Regions from separate parts of the Streptomyces sparsogenes subsp. cuspidosporus genome, predicted to be linked through region 1. Evidence: riboswitches for the same ligand, from Rfam matches in the RefSeq annotation. Region 1 holds a riboswitch; each other region holds the start of a gene.

Region 1 (4,645 bases):
GGGGGACAGGCGCCCGTCCTCGTCGGCCGAGAAGAACTGGTCGGAGCCCCGCAGGAACCACAGCGACCCGTCCGGGGCGAAGCCGGGGTGCCGGTCGGAGTGCTTCTCCGGGCTGTACCCCTTCTTCTCCGAAGCCTTGGTGATGTCCGTGAACTTCCCCGTGCCGAGGTCCAGCCACCCCACGTGCCACGGGGAGTCGCTGTCGTCCGTCTCCACCTCGACCGCGACGCGGCGGCCGTCCGGCGAGACCGGGCTGACCCCGGTCTCCCCCAGGCTCTCACCGGTCTCCCCCTCGTCCCCGCACAGGCTGGTCACGGTGGCCTCGTGGCCGCCCGTCTCCCGTGCTATCTCGGCCAGCCGAGGCAGCAGAGACTTCTCGGAGAACGCGGCGATCCGCCTGCTGAACGTGGCGTCGTACGCCGCCGCCTGCCACCCCTCGTCCTCGCCTCCGTCCCAGCAGATCACCGGCCCGGTGGCCGAGGCCACCCGGGAGAGGTTCTTCCGCACCGTGGCCGGCGTGTCCCCCGCCGAACCCGCCGCGCCCGCACCGGACTCCCGGCCACCGCCGCCCGAGACGCCGCCGCGCCCGGAGTCCTTGCCCGAGTCGCCGGACGCGCCGCACGCGGTCAGCCCTCCCACCGCCAGCACGGTCGCGGCGGCCGCCGCGATCCACCCGCGCGTACCGGACCCATACGTCTTGCCCACTCAGCTCTCCGCCTTCCCCCACGGCACGGCCGCGACAGCACCGATCCCTTGCCGGGGCAGCACAAGCGTGACTGCCCTTAGAAGCGAGAATAGTATTAACCATGCAACGCCTCTTCACGGCAAGTCGGCTGCCCCGTGGCCCCGCCCGCCGATGAAGGATCATTGAGGCGCACCCGACCAGCAGGAGGAGGCGACGGTGTCCGGCACCGACGGAGGCAAAGACGGCGGCAACGACGGCGGCGGGGGCGCGCGCGTGGCGGGGCTGACGCGGCGGGAGCGGCTGCGGGCGGAGCTGGAGCGGGATGCCAAGGCCGCCGCGCGCCGGATCACGGCCGCGGAGGGAGTCGAGGGCCTCACCGTCGCCGCCGTGGCGCGCAGCGTCGGGGTGACCTCACCCGCCCTCTACCGCTACTTCGACGGCAGGAACGGGCTGATCCTCGCCGTCTACGACGACGTCATGGCGGAGTTCATGCGGGTGGTCGGCGGGGCGGTGGAGCGCCAGGACCCCGACGACATCAGCGCCCGGCTGCACGCCGCCACCCGCTCCGTGCTGGACTGGTCGATGGCCAACCCGGCGGAGTTCAACCTGCTCATGGGGGCCGGTTATCCCCAGGCGGCCGCCGCGTCGGCGGAGGACATCCCGCAGGCCATCTCGCGCGAGCTGGGCGGGACGTTCGGGCAGCTCTTCACGCGGCTGTGGCGCGAGAAGGGTCTGGCGCACCCGTCCGACGAGGAGATCGATCCGGCCCTGGTGCCGCAGTTGCGGACCTACCGCGAGGTCGTCGGGCTGGATGTGCCCATCGGCGTGGTGTTCCTGATGCTCACCTGCTGGCGACAGATCTACGGCATGCTCTGCCTGGCCGTCTACCGCCACATGTCCTTCGCGCTCAACGACCCGGTGCCGCTGTTCGAGGACATGATGGACCGTCTCCTCGGCCTCCTCGGCCTCAGTCGCAGCCCCCGCCTGGTGCTCTGAGCAGCAGCGCGCCGGCCCCCGCGCGCACGGCGGCACGGTCGGCGAGCGGATCCGGCGGGCCGAGGCCCACACGGAGCGTACGGGCCCGTCCCGGAGGGGCCGGCCCAGCGGTCCCGACCGCCGTGGAAGGGCCCGGGTCGGCGCCGGATAAAGTATCCGTGAAAACTTCATCCGCGTCCGATCGGGGGAAGCCGGTGAGAATCCGGCGCTGACCCGCAACCGTGAGTACGGGCTGTGCGTGCCGCAGGGCGTACGAGCCGGAGCACCTGGTCGGGCGCACCGCAGGCTCCCGCCGTCGGCCCGTCCGGCGGCGGCACCGTCGAGGTATGCGGAGCTGAGCCCGGTGTCATCGCGTCGTACGTCCCTCGGCGTGCGGGGTGGACGGCCGTGCGCGGCCGCGTACCGCTGTCCGTCCACCGCCGAGATCACCGACCGAGAGGCACCGTCGCCATGAACGTACGCCGCAGCGCCACGGCTCTGGCCGCCCTGGCCGCCCTGTGCACGGCCGCCGCCCCCGCCGCGTTCGCCGACGCCTCCCCCTCCCCGAAGCCGTCCGGCCCGGCGCTGCCGAAGGGGCTGTACGGCACCAAGGACCCGCAGTTCGACGGGGTGTGGCGGCAGTCGCTCGCGCTGCTCGCCCAGGACGCCGTCGGGGTCACCCCGGCGAAGTCGGCCATCGACTGGCTGGCCGGCCAGCAGTGCGAGGACGGCGGCTTCGCCGGGTACCGGGCCGACCCGGCCAAGGCGTGCGACCCGAAGAAGGGCGAGTTCACCGACGCGACGGCGGCGGCCGTGCAGGCGCTGGCCGCGGTCGGCGGGCGTAGCTCGGCCGTCGAGAAGGGCGTCGCCTGGCTGAAGAAGCACCAGAACGACGACGGCGGGTGGGGCATGAACCCGGGCGGTCCGAGCGACGCCAACTCCACCTCCGCCGCCGTCGGCGCCTTCGCGGCCACGGGAACGGACCCGAAGGGGGTGAAGTCGGCCAAGGGCGGTAAGACCCCGTACGACCTGCTGCTCGGCCTCCAGTTGGGGTGTGACGCCAAGAAGGGCGAGCGCGGGGCGTTCGCGTACACGGCGGACAAGGGCGGGGCCGGGGCGGCGGCCAACGACCTGGCGACAGCGGCCGCCGCGCTGGCCACCCAGGGCAAGGGCTTCGTCTTCGAGCCCGCGGGCAAGGACGACGGCAAGGCGCCCGAGCCGCTGGACTGCGGCAAGGGCAAGGGCGACGGCAAGGGCGGGGGCGGCAGGCCGGCCGGGGTGGCGGAGGCCGGGCAGGCCGCCGCCGCGTATCTGGCGGACACCATGGCCGAGCACGGCCGCCACCTGCTGTCCTCGATGCCGGGCGCCAAGGACCAGCCGGACTTCGGCGGCACGGCGGACGCGATCATCGCGCTGGCCGCCGGGGAGCACAGCGCGACCGCCGCCAAGCCCCTGCAGTGGCTGCAGAGCGAGAAGAACGGCGCGCTGGCCTGGGCGAAGGGCGACCCGGGGGCGCTGGGCAAGCTGGTGCTCGCGGCGCACGCGGCGGGCGCGGATCCGCGCAGCTTCGGCGGCGTGGACCTCGTCCAGCGGCTGAACGCCACGGGTCCGAAGCCGGAGTCGGTGTCCGCGTCCGGGTCGCAGGCGGACTCCGGCAAGGACGCGGACGGGGAGAAGAAGGACGACGACAAGGGGGGTGTCGGTGGTGTCTGGTGGACGGTGGGCGTGTTCATGGTGGCGGGCATCGGCATCGGCTTCCTGCTGAGCGGCCGGAAGAAGCAGCAGCTCTGATGGGCCCGCGCGCCGCCTCCGCCCGCCTGACCTCCGCCCGCGTGACCTCCGCCCGCGCCGCCCTCGCCCGCGTCACTTCCGCCCGCACCGCCCTCGCCCGCGCCCGGGCCGCGCTCGTCTGCGCCGCCCTCGCCTGGGCCGCGCTCGCGCTCGGTGCCTCCCCCGCGCACGCCGAGGGCTATCGCTACTGGTCGTTCTGGCAGCGGGAGCGGGGCGCCGACGCCTGGACGTACGCCACGCAGGGCCCGGCCACGGCCCGGCCGGGCGACGGCGACACGGTCGGGTTCCGGTTCGCCGTGAGCGAGGACTCGCGGGACGCCGCCCGGCCGCGCGGCCCGGCCGACTTCAAGGCGATCTGCGCGGACACCCCCGCGAAGGACGGCGCCAAACGCGTCGCGGTGGTCCTGGACTTCGGCACGGCCGCCGACGCCCCCGACCACCGCACCCCGCCGAAGCCCCGTACGGAGTGCGCGCGGGTCGCCGAGGACGCGAGCGCCGCGGACGCGCTGGCGGCCGTCGCGAAGCCGCTGCGCTACAACTCCGCCGCCCTGCTGTGCGCCATCGCCGGCTACCCCGCCACGGGCTGCGGGGAGCAGGTCGACGCCACCAGCCACGGGGCAAGCGGCGGGGACGGAACCAGTGGCGGGGACGGCGGCCACGGCGGGGACACCGGAAACGGCGGCGGGGGCATCCCCTCGGCCGGGCTGATCGGCGGTCTGGCCGCCGTGGTCGCGCTGGGGGCCGCCGCCGTCTGGCAGGCGCGCCGCCACCAGCGGCGATGAGCGGCGCCGCCCGGCCCGCCGGACACCCGCTCACCGGGCGCCGAGCGGCGCGCTCCGGTGGCGCGCAGCGCTCCAAGGACGCCCTGTACTCCCGCGGCGCGCTGCACGCCGGGGCCTGGTGGCTGTGGGCCCTGGGGCTGGCCACGGCCGCCTCCCGCACCACCAACCCGCTGCTGCTGGGTCTGCTGGTCGCCGTCGCGGGCTATGTGGTCGCCGTGCGCCGGACGGACGCACCGTGGGCCCGCTCGTACGGCGCGTTCCTCAAGCTGGGGCTGGTGGTGCTGGCGATCCGGCTGACCTTCGCGGTGCTCCTCGGCTCGCCGATCCCCGGGACGCATGTGCTGGTCACCCTCCCCGAAGTGCCCCTCCCCGGCTGGGCGCAGGGCGTGCGGATCGGCGGCCGGGTCACCGC
Region 2 (4,645 bases), on a different contig from region 1:
CGGGTGGCGGACCAGGCCGGGTGCGGGCCGTGGCGCTCGGCGAGCGCGCAGGACGCCTCGTACGCCGCGAGCATGATGCGCTCGGAGATCTGGGTGGACAGCCGCTCGGCCTCGGGCGAGTCGAAGGGCAGCCGCAGCCGGAAGAAGACGTCCTGGAGGCCCATCAGGCCGAGCCCCACCGGCCGCCAGCGGGAGTTCGACGCCCCGGCCTCCTGGGTCGGGTAGAAGTTGATGTCCACCACGCGGTCGAGGAAGGTGACGGCGGTACGGACGGTCGCGTCCAGCTTCTCCCAGTCCATTTGGCCGTCCTCGCCCAGGTGCGCGGCCAGGTTGACCGAGCCCAGGTTGCACACGGCCGTCTCACCGTCGTCCGTGACCTCCAGGATCTCGGTGCACAGGTTGGAGGAGTGCACGACCCGGCCGGGCTCGGCGGTCTGGTTGGCGGTGCGGTTGGCGGCGTCCTTGAAGGTCATCCAGCCGTTGCCGGTCTGCGCCAGGGTGCGCATCATCCGGGCGTAGAGCTGGCGGGCCGGGACGGTCTTGACGGCCAGGCCCTCCGCCTCGGCCTTCCGGTACGCGGCGTCGAACTCCTCGCCCCACAGGTCCACCAGCTTGGGCGCGTCGACCGGCGAGAACAGCGACCAGTCGGCGTCGGCCTCCACCCGGCGCATGAACTCGTCCGGGATCCAGTGCGCGATGTTGAGGTTGTGGGTGCGGCGGGCCTCCTCGCCCGTGTTGTCCCGCAGCTCCAGGAACTCCTCGATGTCCGCGTGCCAGGTCTCCAGGTAGACGCAGGCCGCGCCCTTGCGCCGGCCGCCCTGGTTGACGGCGGCGACGGAGGCGTCGAGGGTGCGCAGGAACGGCACGATGCCGTTGGAGTGGCCGTTGGTGCCGCGGATCAGCGAACCGCGGGCGCGGATGCGCGAGTACGACAGGCCGATGCCGCCCGCGTGCTTGGAGAGCCGCGCGACCTGGTGGTAGCGGTTGTAGATCGAGTCCAGCTCGTCCAGCGGCGAGTCCAGCAGGTAGCAGGACGACATCTGCGGGTGGCGGGTGCCGGAGTTGAACAGAGTGGGGGAGCTGGGCAGGTAGGACAGCGTGCTGGTGAGCCGGTACAGCTCGGCCACGTCGTCCACCGCGCGCGTCGAGTGGTCCTCGGCGAGCCCGCAGGCCACCCGCAGCAGGAAGTGCTGCGGGGTCTCGATCACCTGGCGGGTGAGGGGGTGGCGGAGCAGGTAGCGGCTGTGGAGCGTACGCAGCCCGAAGTAGCCGAAGCGGTCGTCGGCGCCGTCGGCCAGCGCCTGCTCGACCAGGGTGTCCAGGCGGGCGGCGTGGGTGGTCACGAACTCGGCCGTGCCGTCCGCGATCAGGCCCTCGCGGTGCCCCACGGCCACCGAGGCGGAGAAGGAGACCGCTCCCTGCCCGGCCGCCTCCTCCCGGATGGCGAGGGTGAGCAGCCGCGCGGCCAGCTTCGAGTACTCCGGCTCCTCGGCGATCAGGCCGGCCGCCGCCTCGGTCGCGAGGGTGCGCAACTCCGCCTCGTCCGAGCCGGGATGGCGGCCGCGCAGGGCGGCGGCCGCGACCTTGCCGGGGTCGGTGGCGGGCAGGTCGGCGGTGAGCGTGGTCAGGGTCCGCAGCAGGGCGGTCCCGGGCGCGTCCTCCGCTGCCTGTGCAGCCGCTGCCTCTGAAACCGGATCGGCGGGCGCGATGGTCACTGAAGTGCTCTCCCTCGCTCGGCTTGGGGCCGGGCGGGAAGGGGCGCGATGGGCGCGTACGGGCATGCCGAAACTGCGGACGGCATACCGCGCAGCGTCCACCGGCCCAACCCGCGAGGCCCGGACGTATGAGACGGCCGTCGGCAGGTCCTCGGACTCGCGGGTACGCAAAAGCGTACGCGTACACCGTTGCGGGACAGTTCCGGATTCGCACCGGATTCCCCTGCGGCGACAGCGAGCATGAGCATACATCTTGTGGTGGCGGGCGCACCTGCCCCCACATGTTGTGTCGTGAGGTGGAGTGTTTCGTACGAATGTGCTATTCAGTGCCGGACTTGGCGCGGTCTACGCGCGCTCTGCAGGCGGCCTCGGCACGCCCGTGGCGCGGCCGTCTGGCGGCCCGGCGCGGGCCTGGCGCGGGCGCCTGGCGAGGCCGCCTGGCGCGGTGCCGGGGGTGCCTCAAGCGGGCGTCGTCGCCCGCCACTCGGTGAGGGCGCGGGCCAGCCGGGCCCGGTAGTCGGCGTAGCCGCGCTCATAGGTCTCGGCACGCTCCGGGTCCGGTACGACAGTACGCGAATCGGCTCGCCATTGTGCCGCGTCCACGGGGTCACCGAGAGCGCGCCAGGCGACCGCGACCGCGCCGCGCGCCCCCACCTCGGGCTCGTCGGGAAGGCGCACGGGCCGCCCGAGGACGTCCGCGAACAGCTGGGTCCAGGCGGCGGACCGGGTGCCGCCTCCGCAGGCCGCGAGGCTCGCGCTCAGCCCCGCCGCCTCCAGGCAGTGGCGGGCGGCGTACGCGACGGCCTCGCAGGCGGCCCGTACGGCGTCCGCGCGGGTCGCGGCGAGGGTCAGGCCGTCCAGCCGGCCCCGGGCCGCCGGTTCGACGAACGGGGCCCGCTCGCCCGCGTCGGAGAGGAAGGGCAGGGCGGTCACCCCGCGCGCCCCCGGCGGGCTCCCGGCGAGCAGCGCGTCCAGGTCGGCGGTGGTGGCGCCGGTGAACTCCAGGACCCACTCCAGGGCCGCCGTGCCCACCATGGCGGGCATGCCGCGCAGCCAGCGGTCCCGGTCGGGCGTGCACAGCCACATGCCCGCCGGGTCGGCGGCCGGGTCGATCACGGCGCTGTCGGTGAGGACCTGGCTGGCGAGGGTCGTGCCGACGATCAGCAGGCCGTCCCCGGCCTCCTCGACCCCGCTGCCGATCGCGCAGGCCGGGAGGTCGTACGGGCCCGCCGTGACGGGCAGTCCGGCCGGCAGCCCGAGCAGTTGCGCGCCCGCCTCGTCCAGCGCCAGGACAGTGCCGGGCGCGGCGGGCGGCGGCAGCAGCCGGGCGTGTTCGGCGATTCCGCACGCTTCCAGGGCCTTCGGGACGTACTGGCGGGTGGTCACGTCCATGAAAGGCATGGAGGCGTCCGAGGCGTCCACGCCGATCACGCCGGTGAGCCGCTGGGCCACCGCGTCCACGCAGTAGCCCGCGACCTCGGCGCGCGCCAGCGCCTCCGGTTCGTGGTCCGCCAGCCAACGCAGCAGGGGCGCGTGGCAGCCGGGGAACACCCCGGAGCCGGTGAGCCGGTACAGCTCGCGGATCGTGCCGTCCTCGCCCCAGCGGGCCACGGTGTCGCCCGCCCGCCCGTCCATCCAGGAGATCGGCGGGCGCACGGCGCGGCCCGCCGCGTCGCGCAGCCACAGCCCGTCGCCCTGCCCGGTGAGGGCGAGCGCGACCGGGGCCGCACGGCCCGTCGCGGCCAGGGCGGCGGTCACCTCGCGGACCACCTCGGCGACCGAGCGCAGCACGTCCTCCAGGTCCTGCTCGACCCGCCCGCCGGGCAGGCGGGTGAGCCGGCTGCGGCGGCTCGCGGCCGCCAGTGACCTGCCGTCCCGGCCGAAAGCCACGGCCTTGGTGACGGAGGTGCCAACATCGACTCCGAGGACGATGCTCGTGACTCCGCTCCCTCCCGAGAGAGGGGGCTTCTCACTTGGCCGCCGTGACGGCCTCGTGACGGTCAAGCCCTGACCGGCGCCTGATGGCGCGACACGTACTGTAGCGGCTCGGTTGCGCTCCGCGCCACCAGCTCCGGGAGCCGGCTGGTTCGCCGGGTGCGCGAGCTTCTCGCCGCGCGCGTAGCGGCCGACCTCGGCGGCGGTGATGGTGGCCGCGCGGTGGGCGGTCTGCCGGGTGGCGCCGGCGAGGTGCGGGGTGGTGACGACATTGGGCGCGGAGTGCAACGGCCAGTCGGCGGGCGGCGGTTCGATGTCGTACACGTCGAGGGCGAGGGCCCCCAGGCGGCCGCTGCGCAGCGCGTCCGGCAGCGGGGCGTAGTCCAGCAGGCCGCCGCGCGCGGTGTTCACCAGGACCGCGCCGGGGCGCATCAGGGCGAGTCGGTCGGCGTTGATCAGCCCCTTGGTCTCGGGGGTGAGGCGGGCGTGCAGGCTCACCACGGAGGAGCGGGTGAGGAGTTCGTCGAGGCCGACCGGCTCGACGCCGTCCGCGCGGGCGGCCTCGGGGTCGGTGTACGGGTCGGCGATCAGCACGTGGGCGCCGAAGGCGCGCAGCACGCGGGCGACGATCCGGCCGATCGCCCCGTAGCCGACCAGGCCGACGGTCGCGCCGTCCAGCTCGATGCCGCTCTCCTCGTACGCGAAGAAGTCCCCGCGCCAGCGGCCGGCGCGCAGCTCGGCGTCCGTGGTCGGGATGCGGCGCATCGCGGCGAGCATCATGCCGACGGCGAACTCGGCGGCGGCGGTGGCGTTGCGGCCGGGCGCGAAGCTGACGGCGACGCCCGCGCGGGTGGCCGCCGCCAGGTCGACGTTGACCGGGCCGCCGCGCGAGACCGCGACCATCCGCAGCTCGGGGCGGGCGGCGAAGACCTCGGCGGTGAACGGCGCCATCTGCGTCACGCACACCTCGGCCCCCGCCAGCGCCTCGATCAGCT
Region 3 (4,645 bases), on a different contig from region 1:
GGGCGTGGGCTTCGGCTTCGTCATGGCCCCTCACCTCCGGGCGCCGATCATGGCAGGCGAGCAGCCCTGTACGCATCAGGGAGGGGCCAGGGGATCATCGGTCCGCCCTTCCCGACAGACGCGTCACCCCTGGGCCCACCCCAGTTCACCTTCCGTTCACCCCACGTCCTTACGGTCGTGGCGCACCCGTTGGCCGTCGCACGGATTGCCCGGGTGTGTGACTCCTCCCCCTCCCACAGGAGGGGGCTTCTCGTGCGGTCACCTCGGCGACCACACGACGGCCAAGCCCTGACCGGCACCTCGCGGTGCACCACAAACTGTAGCGACCCAGTGGCGCTCCGTGCCACGAAGTGCGGGGATCGCACTCCCCCGAAGGAGTTCGATGGAACACATCACGCTTCTCATCGGGATCGTGATCATCACGGCCTTGGTGTTCGACTTCACGAACGGCTTCCATGACACGGCCAACGCCATGGCCACCACCATCTCCACGGGAGCGCTCGGTCCCCGGACGGCCGTGGCGATGTCGGCGGTCCTCAATCTCGTCGGCGCGTTCCTCTCGGTGGAGGTCGCCAAGACGATCTCCGGGGGGATCATCGACGAGGGCTCCGGGATCCGCCCCGAAGTGATCTTCGCGGGTCTGGTCGGAGCCATCCTCTGGAATCTGCTGACCTGGCTGGCCGGACTGCCCTCCAGCTCCTCGCACGCCCTCTTCGGCGGCCTCATCGGCGCCACCCTGGTCTCCGTCGGCATGGACGGGGTCAACAGCGACAAGATCGTCATGAAGGTCCTGATCCCGGCCGTGGCCGCGCCGATCGTGGCCGGTGTCGCGGCGATGGTCGCCACCCGGCTCACCTACCGGCTGGCGCGCGGCCGCGACGACCAGGAGACCGCGAAGGGCTACCGCGCCGGGCAGATCGCCTCGGCCGCGCTGGTCTCCCTCGCCCACGGCACCAATGACGCCCAGAAGACCATGGGTGTGATCACCCTGGCACTGATCACCGGCGGCGCGATCGCCCCCGACTCCGACCCGCCGCTGTGGGTCATCGTCTCCGCGGGTCTGGCCATCGCCCTCGGCACGTACCTGGGCGGCTGGCGGATCATCCGCACCATGGGCAAGGGCATCACCGACATCCAGCCGCCGCAGGGCTTCGCCGCCCAGACCGGCGCCGCGACCGTCATCCTCGCCTCCTCCCACATCGGCTTCGCGCTCTCCACCACCCAGGTCTGCTCCGGCTCCGTGATGGGCGCGGGCCTCGGCCGCAAGGGCGGGGTGGTGCGCTGGTCGACCGCGGGCCGCATGGTCCTCGCCTGGGTGCTCACGCTGCCCGCCGCCGGTCTCGTCGCGGGCGGCGCGGCGCTCCTCGCGGACCAGGGCGACTGGGGCGTCACCGCCGTCGCCGTGATCGCGGTCGCCGCCTGCGCGGCGATCTGGGCGGCCTCGCGCCGCAAGCCCGTGGACCACACCAACGTCAACGAGGTCGAGACCGTGCCGGCCGAGCCGGTGGGCGTCGTCACGGCCGCCATCCAGGCCGTGGCCCCGCCGCCCGCCGGGCCGGTGGCCGCCGTCTCCTCCACCCCCTCCGCCACCCCGGCAGGCGCGTCCGCGGCCACCGGCAGTACCAGCTAAGGAAGTAACGCGATGAGCATCGACTGGGCGGCCCTCGGCCAGGTCTTCGGCGTCAGTCTCGCGGTGACCGTCGGCTTCGTGGGCGTCTTCACCCTCGGCATCCTCGGCACCTCCCGCAAGGCCCAGCCGGCGGAGGCGGGCCCGGGCGCCACCTCCGCCACCCCCGGCGCCTCGGCCACGGCGGGCGCGGCCCTCGGGCCCGCGCGTCTCGGCGCGTACGCCTGCTTCGCGCTGTGCGCGGCGGCCGTGGCGTACGGCATCAATCTGATCGTGGCCTGATCCCCGCCTGACACCGGTCTGATCGATGACTGATCCTGACCTGACCCTGGCCTGATCCGGAGAAGCACCACCGGCCGCCGGGCCGGGCCGCGCCGCACGGCGTGGTCCGGCCCGGCGGCCGTGGCGTGGAAGGGGTGTCGCGTCGGGGGGTGTGTGGGCCTCGGCACACTCACGCAGGGTGGGGCATTCGCGAGTTGACGGCCATTCGCGGCCCATGGTGGACTTCCGGAGCCAAACGGCGGCAGGAGAGGAAGCCGGTGAGAATCCGGCGCGGTCCCGCCACTGTCACCGGGGAGCGCTCTCCCATCGCCCTACGAGTCACGGCCGCCCGCGCGGAGGCTGGAAGACCGGGAGAACCGCGGATCCGGGAGCCAGGAGACTCTCACCGCCGGTCACGTCGAACCAGGGCGCGGACCCTGAGTGAGGACATACCGCCATGCCCGGCACCGCCATGCCGCCGCCTCCCACGAGGCCCCTCCCCCTCCCCCACGACCGGACGCGGCAGGGCGGGACGGCGGGCTGAGGATGCGTGCCGACCACGCCTCGTACGCGTGCGGCGCCGCCCTCGGCTTCCTCGGCGACCTCGCCACGGGCGATCCGCGCCGCGGCCACCCCGTGGCCGCGTTCGGGACCGCCGCGCTGGCCGCCGAGCGGCTGCTGTGGCGCGACCACCGCGGAGCCGGGGCCCTGTACACCGCGCTGTGCGCGGGCGGCGCGGCCGCGGGTGCCGCCCTGACGGCGCGTGTCGTACGCGCCCTTGGCCCCTCACGTGCCGCGCACACCGCGCTGACCGCCGCCGCCACCTGGGCCGTGCTCGGCGGCACCACGCTGGGCCGGGAGGCGCGGGCCGTCGGCGGCGCGCTGGCCGCCGGGGACCTGGACGCCGCCCGGCGGCGGCTGCCGCACCTGTGCGGGCGCGACCCGCAGGCGCTCGACGAGCAACAGATCGCGCGCGCGGTCGTCGAATCGGTCGCCGAGAACACCTCGGACGCCGTCGTGGGCGCGCTGGTGTGGGGCGCCGTGGCCGGGGTGCCGGGTCTGGTGGGCTTCCGTGCCGTCAACACCCTGGACGCGATGGTGGGTCACCGGTCGCCGCGCTACCGGCGCTTCGGATGGGCCTCGGCCCGGCTCGACGACCTCGCCGGCTGGCCCGGCGCACGGCTCACCGCCGTGCTCGCCGCCCTGGCCGGGCCGGATCCGCGCGGCGCCCGGCGCGCCTGGCGGCGGGACGGCCACCGCCACCCGAGCCCCAACGCGGGCCCGGTGGAGGCCTCGTTCGCGGGCGCGCTCGGCGTACGGCTCGGTGGCACCCTGGCCTACGGCGGGCGCGTCGAGCACCGGCCGGTGCTCAACTCCGGCGGGCGGCCGGTGGAAGCGGTCGACATCGAGCGCGCGGTCCGGCTGTCGCGGCGCGTCGGAGCGCTGGCGCTCGGCGTGTCCGTCGCGGCCCGGCTGGCCGTCGGCGCGCTGCGGCCCGCCCGTACGGGGCTCTTCCCGGCCGCGCGTACGGGGCTCTTCACGGCCGCGCGGCCCGGCGTGCCCGTACGCGCCGCCCGCGCCCCACATGGCGCGCTCGCTCACCGGGCACGGTCCTTGGGGGCTCCCGGGGCCGCGGGCGGCGCGTACGGCCAGGCGACGGCGCGGCCCTCGGCCGCGGGGAGGGATCGAGGATGAGCGGGACGGATGGCACGGGCGGCGGGAGCGGGCCGGGCGGCGGGCTGCTCGTCGCGGGCACGACCTCGGACGCGGGCAAGAGCGTGGTCACGGCCGGGATCTGCCGGTGGCTCAGCCGTAAGGGCGTCAAGGTCGCGCCCTTCAAGGCGCAGAACATGTCGCTCAACTCCTTCGTCACCCGCGAGGGGGCGGAGATCGGCCGCGCCCAGGCGATGCAGGCCGCGGCCGCCCGCGTCGAGCCGAGCGCGCTGATGAACCCCGTGCTGCTCAAGCCGGGCAGCGACCGCAGCAGCCAGGTGGTGCTGCTGGGCAAGCCGGTGGGCGAGCTGAGCGCGCGTGGATACTTCGGGGGGTCTGGGGGGGCGTCCCCCGGGGAAAAGCTGCACGCGGGGCGCCGGGAGGCGCTGCTCGGAACCGTCACCGAGTGCCTGGCCGAACTGCGGCGCACCCATGACGCGGTGATCTGCGAGGGCGCCGGAAGCCCCGCGGAGATCAACCTGCGCCGCACCGACATCGTCAACCTGGGCCTGGCCCGGGCGGCCCGGCTGCCGGTCGTCGTGGTCGGGGACATCGACCGCGGCGGCGTCTTCGCGTCGTTCTTCGGCACGACCGCGCTGTTGTCGGAGGCCGACCAACGGCTCGTCGCGGGCTATCTGGTGAACAAGTTCCGCGGCGACGTGACCCTGCTCGAACCGGGCCTGGAGATGCTGCGCGGCCTGACCGGCCGCCCGACCCTCGGCGTGCTGCCGTACGCCCACGGCCTCGGCATCGACGAGGAGGACGGACTGCGGGTGTCGCTGCGCGGGGCGGTGCGCGAGAGCGTGGTCGCGCCGCCGCACGGCGCGGACATCCTGCGGGTGGCGGTCGCCGCCGTGCCGCTCATGTCGAACTTCACGGACGTGGACGCGCTGGCCGCCGAGCCCGGCGTGGTCGTGCGGTTCGTGGACCGCCCGGAGGAGCTGGCCGACGCCGACCTGGTCGTGCTGCCCGGCACCCGTGGGACGGTACGGGCGCTGGAGTGGCTGCGGACGCGGGGGCTGGCCGAGGCGGTCGCGCGGCGGG
Region 4 (4,645 bases), on a different contig from region 1:
ATGGCCGTCGCCGGGCTCGCGGTGCGCCGCCGCCGTTGCCCGGCCGGACCGGCGGCGGGCTGAGGCGGTGTCCGGGAAGGGCTCCGGCCGGGTGGGCCGGCCGCTCGCCGGGGTGATCTGGGCGGCGCTGCTGCTCGGGCTGTGGGTGTGGGGCCACGACGCCGTGGAGGGACTGGGCGGCGCGGTGCCGATGACGGGGGACGTGGCGGCGGCGGGGCGCCCCCCGACGCATCCGCTGCCGCGCGCCCACCGCCCCCTGCCCGCCCTGCCCTCCGCGCGGCCGCGGGGCGTGGTCGTCGAGTCGGTGGGGCTCGCGGCCCCGGTGGTCGCGGGTGCGGAGAGGGGCCGCTACGGGGTCGGGGGCTGGCACTGCGCCGGGGCGCGGCCGGGTGCCTCGGGGGCGTCGGTGCTGGTCGGGCCCGCCGACGGCGGGGTCCTTCGCCGCCTCGGCGGGGTCAGGCGGGGGGACGCGGTGCGGGTGTTCCGGGCGGACGGGACGGTCGCCGAGTTCACCGTCGAGGACGTCGCGCTGGTGACCGCCGAGCGTCTCGACGCCCGGCGGGTGTACGGGGCGCGGGCCCGGGGGCGGGCGGAGCTGCGGCTGGTCGCGGGCGGCGGGCCGCGCGGCGCGCGGGTGGTCGTGTCGGCGTATCTGACCGGGAGCCGGCGCATCTGACCCCCGCGCATTCCCCGCGCATTCCCCCGCGCATCTGACCGGGCCGGGCCCTGAGGCGGGGTGAGCCGTGCCCACCCCGCCTCAGGGCCGGGGGATCACACGGCGCTGGGGACCGGGTCCGGCCGGTGCCCCGCCGCCCGGCGCTCGCGCAGCGCGCGCAGGCCGAGCGCGCCGAACGTGGCGCCCAGGGCCGCCCACAGCACGGCGTGGGAGGCGAGCGAGAGCATCCGGAAGTCCCACAGCAGCGTGCCCTCGACGGGCACCGGGTCGGGGTTGTCGGGAAGGGCGAACAGGGCGAGGAGCACCGCGACGAGGGTCCCGGCGACCGCCGTCTGGCAGACGGCGGGGGCGCGGCCCGCCGCCGTCAGCCGGGTGTGCACCTGCCAGGCGAGCACCATGCCGAGGGCGCCGATCACCACCGCGGCGACCCACATCAGCTGGCGGTCGCCGACCGTGCCCGCGTCGCCGACCCCCGGGGGGTTGGCCGGATAGCGCAGGCCCGGCAGCAGTGAGAGCCCGGCGAAGCCCGCCGCGGCGAGCGCGATCGCGCGGGGCCAGGGCCGGGCGGAGGCGTCGGAGCGGCGGTGGACGAGCGCGTGCGCGACCGCGAAGAAGACGCCGAGCGCCAGCCCGACGACCACCGTGGTGACGACGAGACCGAAGTGCTGGGTGCCGCGGGAGAACAGCTCCTCGTGGTGCTTGACCGCCGCGGCCGCGGCGGCGTGCGAGTGCTCGCCCTCCTGGCGTTTCTCCTCCAGCCGGATGGCACGGTCCATCAGGGGCTCGGCCAGCAGCAGGGAGAACAGCCCGGCGGCGAGGCCCGCGAGGCCGCCCGCCGCCAGTCCGCGCCGGAGCAGGGGAAGTACGGGGACGTGGCCGTCTGCCATGGTGCCGGACCCGGTCAGTGGCAGGGGGCACCGAAGAGGTGCCGGCCGTCGTGCGAGAACTCGTGCAGGTAGTCGCCGGTCGCCGAGATCAGCGAGCCGTTGTCGATGAAGACCGCGTACAGCGCGATGAGCGCCAGGACGACCGCGCCCGCCGCGATCAGCCAGTCGCGGGTGCGGACGGTGGCGGCCGAGACGGCCGCGGGGTCGGTGTGCCGCGCAGTGTGCAGGGACATCCGCTCTTGCCTCCTTGTGGGGTTTCCACGCCCCTCGCAGGAAGGAGGACGACGGGCCAGTTCCTGACTCCCGGAAGCGCGGCGCGCCCGCGCGCGCTGACTTCCGGTCACAGTGGCGGGACCGTCCCGGAGTCGCACCGGGTTCCTGTGTGCCGTCGCCTCGATATGTGGACTTGTCGCATCGGAGAGTCCCAGTCGGATGAGTGCCTGTCAACCGGGCGAAATCCCGCGAAGGGCTGTGGACAACCGCACCGGGGTCGGTCTGGTGTGTAAGCATGGTTTCCATCGGTCTTGAGGGTTTCGACCGGTCTTGTCCTACCCGGGGCTTGAGGGGTGAGCCCCCGGAGCGTGCACCCAAGGGGGAGTGGATGTACGGGAGTCACACCGGCCGCCGGCGCGAGGCCGTGCGCGGCGGGGCGGCCCGGGGCGGGGCCGTGGTGGGGGCGCTGCTGTCGCTTCTGGCGCTCTCCGGCTGCTTCGGCTCGTCGTCCTCCGACCGCGAGGAGGAGGCGATCGCCGCCGCCAGGCCCGCTCAGCGGCCCCGGAATGTCATGCCGTACTGGGTCAACCCGGACGGCAGCGCCGCCCGGCAGGTCGCCGCGTACCGCAGGAAGGGGGACGACGAGGAGGCGCGGCTGATACAGCGGATCGCCGAGCAGCCGGTCGCCGAGTGGCTGGGCGTGGACGACCCGGAGGGCCAGGCGCGCGGGTTCACCGAGGCCGCCGCCGCGGAGGAGCGGGACGCGCTGCTGGTCTTCTACAACATCCCGCACCGCGACTGCGGGCAGTACTCCAAGGGCGGCGCCGCCGACGGCGACGCGTACCGCGCCTGGCTGGACAAGGCGGTCAGGGGCATCGGCGACCGGGCCACCACGGTGATCCTGGAGCCCGACGCGCTGCCGCACGCGGTGGATGGCTGCACGCCCAAGCGGTTCCTCGAGGAGCGGTACGACTTGCTGACCGGGGCCGTGGACAAGCTCAAGGGCCTGCCCCGCACCAAGGTCTACCTGGACGCGGGGAATCCGCACTGGATCAAGGACCCGCGCCGGATGGCCGAGCCGCTCAGGCGCGCGGGGCTGAAGAAGGCCGACGGCTTCGCGCTCAACATCGCCAACTACCAGACCACCGGGGACAACAAGGTCTACGGCAAGAAGCTCTCCGCCCTGGTCGGCGGCAAGCCCTTCGTGATCGACACCAGCCGCAACGGCAAGGGCCCGGTGCCCGGCAAGGAGGACCCGGAGGCCTGGTGCAACCCCAAGGGGCGGGCGCTGGGCGAGACGCCGACGGTCCGCACGGGCGATCCGGCGGTCGCGGCCTACCTGTGGATCAAGCGTCCGGGCGAGTCGGACGGCACCTGCAAGGGCGGCCCCCAGGCCGGCCGGTGGTGGCCGCGGTACGCGCTCGACCTCGCCCGTAACGCCACCTAGGGCCCGTCTTCAAAGGGGGCGCCCTGCTCACGACGCCGCAGTGACATCAGCCGCTGCCGCGGCGGGCGGCACCTCGCTGTGTTGTCGGAGTCGCCCGCCACGCCGCGGTAGCGGCATATTGACCGCAGCGCCCAGTACGAGGGCGATCCTCCGCCTTGCGATGCTCCCCCAGCTACCGCTGGGAGGTGCCCCCTGCACCAGACGCCGCTCGCGGCCGGACGCCCCCTTTGAAGACGGGCCCTAGCGCCGCATGACCCCGACAGCCGGGCTGTCGGGGTGTCCGGCTGCCGCGGTCAGTGCTTGGCGGCGCCCCGGGAGGCGGGCACCTTCACCCAGACCGCCTTGGAGGGGATCCCCTCGTCGTCCACCACCGTGAGCATGTACCACCCCGGCGGGACCAGCGACGGGTCGTCCGGGATCCTGACGCCGACGCTGTCCCCGCTGGTGATGAAGTCCACCGCGATGGACCGCTGCTCGACATTGGTCACATGCGTGAAGGAGCCGGGGCGGATCAGCCGCACCCGCTGGATCGCCGAGGCGTTGTGGGCCCGGTAGGTGGCCGTCGCCCCGCGCCTGAGGGTCCGGGGAGCGCCGTCGGCCAGCGCGGGCCGTGCGCCGCGGAACAGGTACGGCGGGGTGTACAGGTCGATCTGCTGCTGGAACCTGCCCGGCTTGGTGTTGGCGTCGTCGCTGAACAGCGAGTCGGAGCCGAAGGTCATCACCCGGCCGTCGGGCAGCAGCAGTGCCCCGGAGTGGTAGTTGCGGCCCACCAGCGGGTCGGCCACGCCGCGCGAGGTGTTGGTCCTGGGGTCGTAGATCTCCGCCAGCAGCACATTGCTGCCGCCGCGCCCCCGGTAGTCGCCCGAGCCGTTGGTGGTCAGGACGGTGTCGTCGGGGAGGATGACGCTGCTGGGGTAGCGGACCTTCGCGTACAGCTTCGGCCCGTCGCGGAAGCGCGGCCGGTCCTCGTGCAGGTCCACGACGCGGGTCTTCGCGGTGGACTCGGGGTCCTCGCCGACGCCCCCGCCGCCGAGCACCATGTAGCGCTGCTCCTGGGCCGGGGGCAGCAGCACGGACATCGAGGTCTCCAGGACGTCCGGGTCGCTGATGCCGGGCACGGTCCTGAACGCGTTGGTCTTCAGGTCCCAGACGCCGGGGGTGCGGCCCTTGTCGTCGGGGCCGTATCCGGCGTTGGAGCCGGTGTAGAAGATCCGGCCGCCGTCGGTGAGGAAGAGCGCCGGGTAGGTGGGGAAGAACCGCTGCTTGGGCAGGTACTTCCAGGTGTTGGTCCGGGGGTCGTAGATCTCGTTCTTCCCCGGTACGACCTGGCCGATCTCGTCCAGGCCGGAGACCGAGAGCACCCGGCCGTCCTGGAGGGTGGTCAGGGTCGGGTACCAGCGGGCCTCGTGCATCGGGTCGACC

The links. A riboswitch is a leader RNA that binds a small molecule or an ion and turns the genes downstream of it on or off. The one in region 1 is predicted to bind cobalamin.
Region 2: linked by a shared signal. The riboswitch ahead of ABFY07_RS23895 (ribonucleoside-diphosphate reductase subunit alpha) and the one ahead of ABFY07_RS08725 (prenyltransferase/squalene oxidase repeat-containing protein) in region 1 are both predicted to bind cobalamin.
Region 3: linked by a shared signal. The riboswitch ahead of ABFY07_RS36860 (cobalamin biosynthesis protein) and the one ahead of ABFY07_RS08725 (prenyltransferase/squalene oxidase repeat-containing protein) in region 1 are both predicted to bind cobalamin.
Region 4: linked by a shared signal. The riboswitch ahead of ABFY07_RS35030 (CbtB domain-containing protein) and the one ahead of ABFY07_RS08725 (prenyltransferase/squalene oxidase repeat-containing protein) in region 1 are both predicted to bind cobalamin.

Annotation. Positions count from the first base shown of each region.
Region 1 is NZ_BAAASD010000005.1:178,988-183,632, forward strand. Features, by position in the region: gene ABFY07_RS08715 (TolB-like translocation protein) at 1-705, opposite strand, end outside; gene ABFY07_RS08720 (TetR/AcrR family transcriptional regulator) at 902-1,681, shown strand; cobalamin riboswitch at 1,843-1,970, shown strand; gene ABFY07_RS08725 (prenyltransferase/squalene oxidase repeat-containing protein) at 2,132-3,451, shown strand; gene ABFY07_RS08730 (SCO2322 family protein) at 3,451-4,233, shown strand; gene ABFY07_RS08735 (CbiQ family ECF transporter T component) at 4,230-4,645, shown strand, end outside.
Region 2 is NZ_BAAASD010000021.1:99,148-103,792, reverse strand. Features, by position in the region: gene ABFY07_RS23895 (ribonucleoside-diphosphate reductase subunit alpha) at 1-1,715, opposite strand, end outside; cobalamin riboswitch at 1,841-1,963, opposite strand; gene ABFY07_RS23890 (FGGY family carbohydrate kinase) at 2,175-3,647, opposite strand; partial or broken gene ABFY07_RS23885 (2-hydroxyacid dehydrogenase) at 3,801-4,645, opposite strand, start outside.
Region 3 is NZ_BAAASD010000051.1:2,017-6,661, reverse strand. Features, by position in the region: gene ABFY07_RS36875 (class II aldolase/adducin family protein) at 1-24, opposite strand, end outside; gene ABFY07_RS36870 (inorganic phosphate transporter) at 383-1,630, shown strand; gene ABFY07_RS36865 (hypothetical protein) at 1,643-1,909, shown strand; cobalamin riboswitch at 2,111-2,310, shown strand; partial or broken gene ABFY07_RS36860 (cobalamin biosynthesis protein) at 2,435-3,394, shown strand; gene ABFY07_RS36855 (cobyric acid synthase) at 3,580-4,645, shown strand, end outside.
Region 4 is NZ_BAAASD010000044.1:41,021-45,665, forward strand. Features, by position in the region: gene ABFY07_RS35015 (hypothetical protein) at 1-63, shown strand, start outside; gene ABFY07_RS35020 (sortase domain-containing protein) at 68-676, shown strand; gene ABFY07_RS35025 (CbtA family protein) at 772-1,563, opposite strand; gene ABFY07_RS35030 (CbtB domain-containing protein) at 1,578-1,796, opposite strand; cobalamin riboswitch at 1,834-1,988, opposite strand; gene ABFY07_RS35035 (glycoside hydrolase family 6 protein) at 2,165-3,223, shown strand; gene glxA (radical copper oxidase GlxA) at 3,517-4,645, opposite strand, start outside.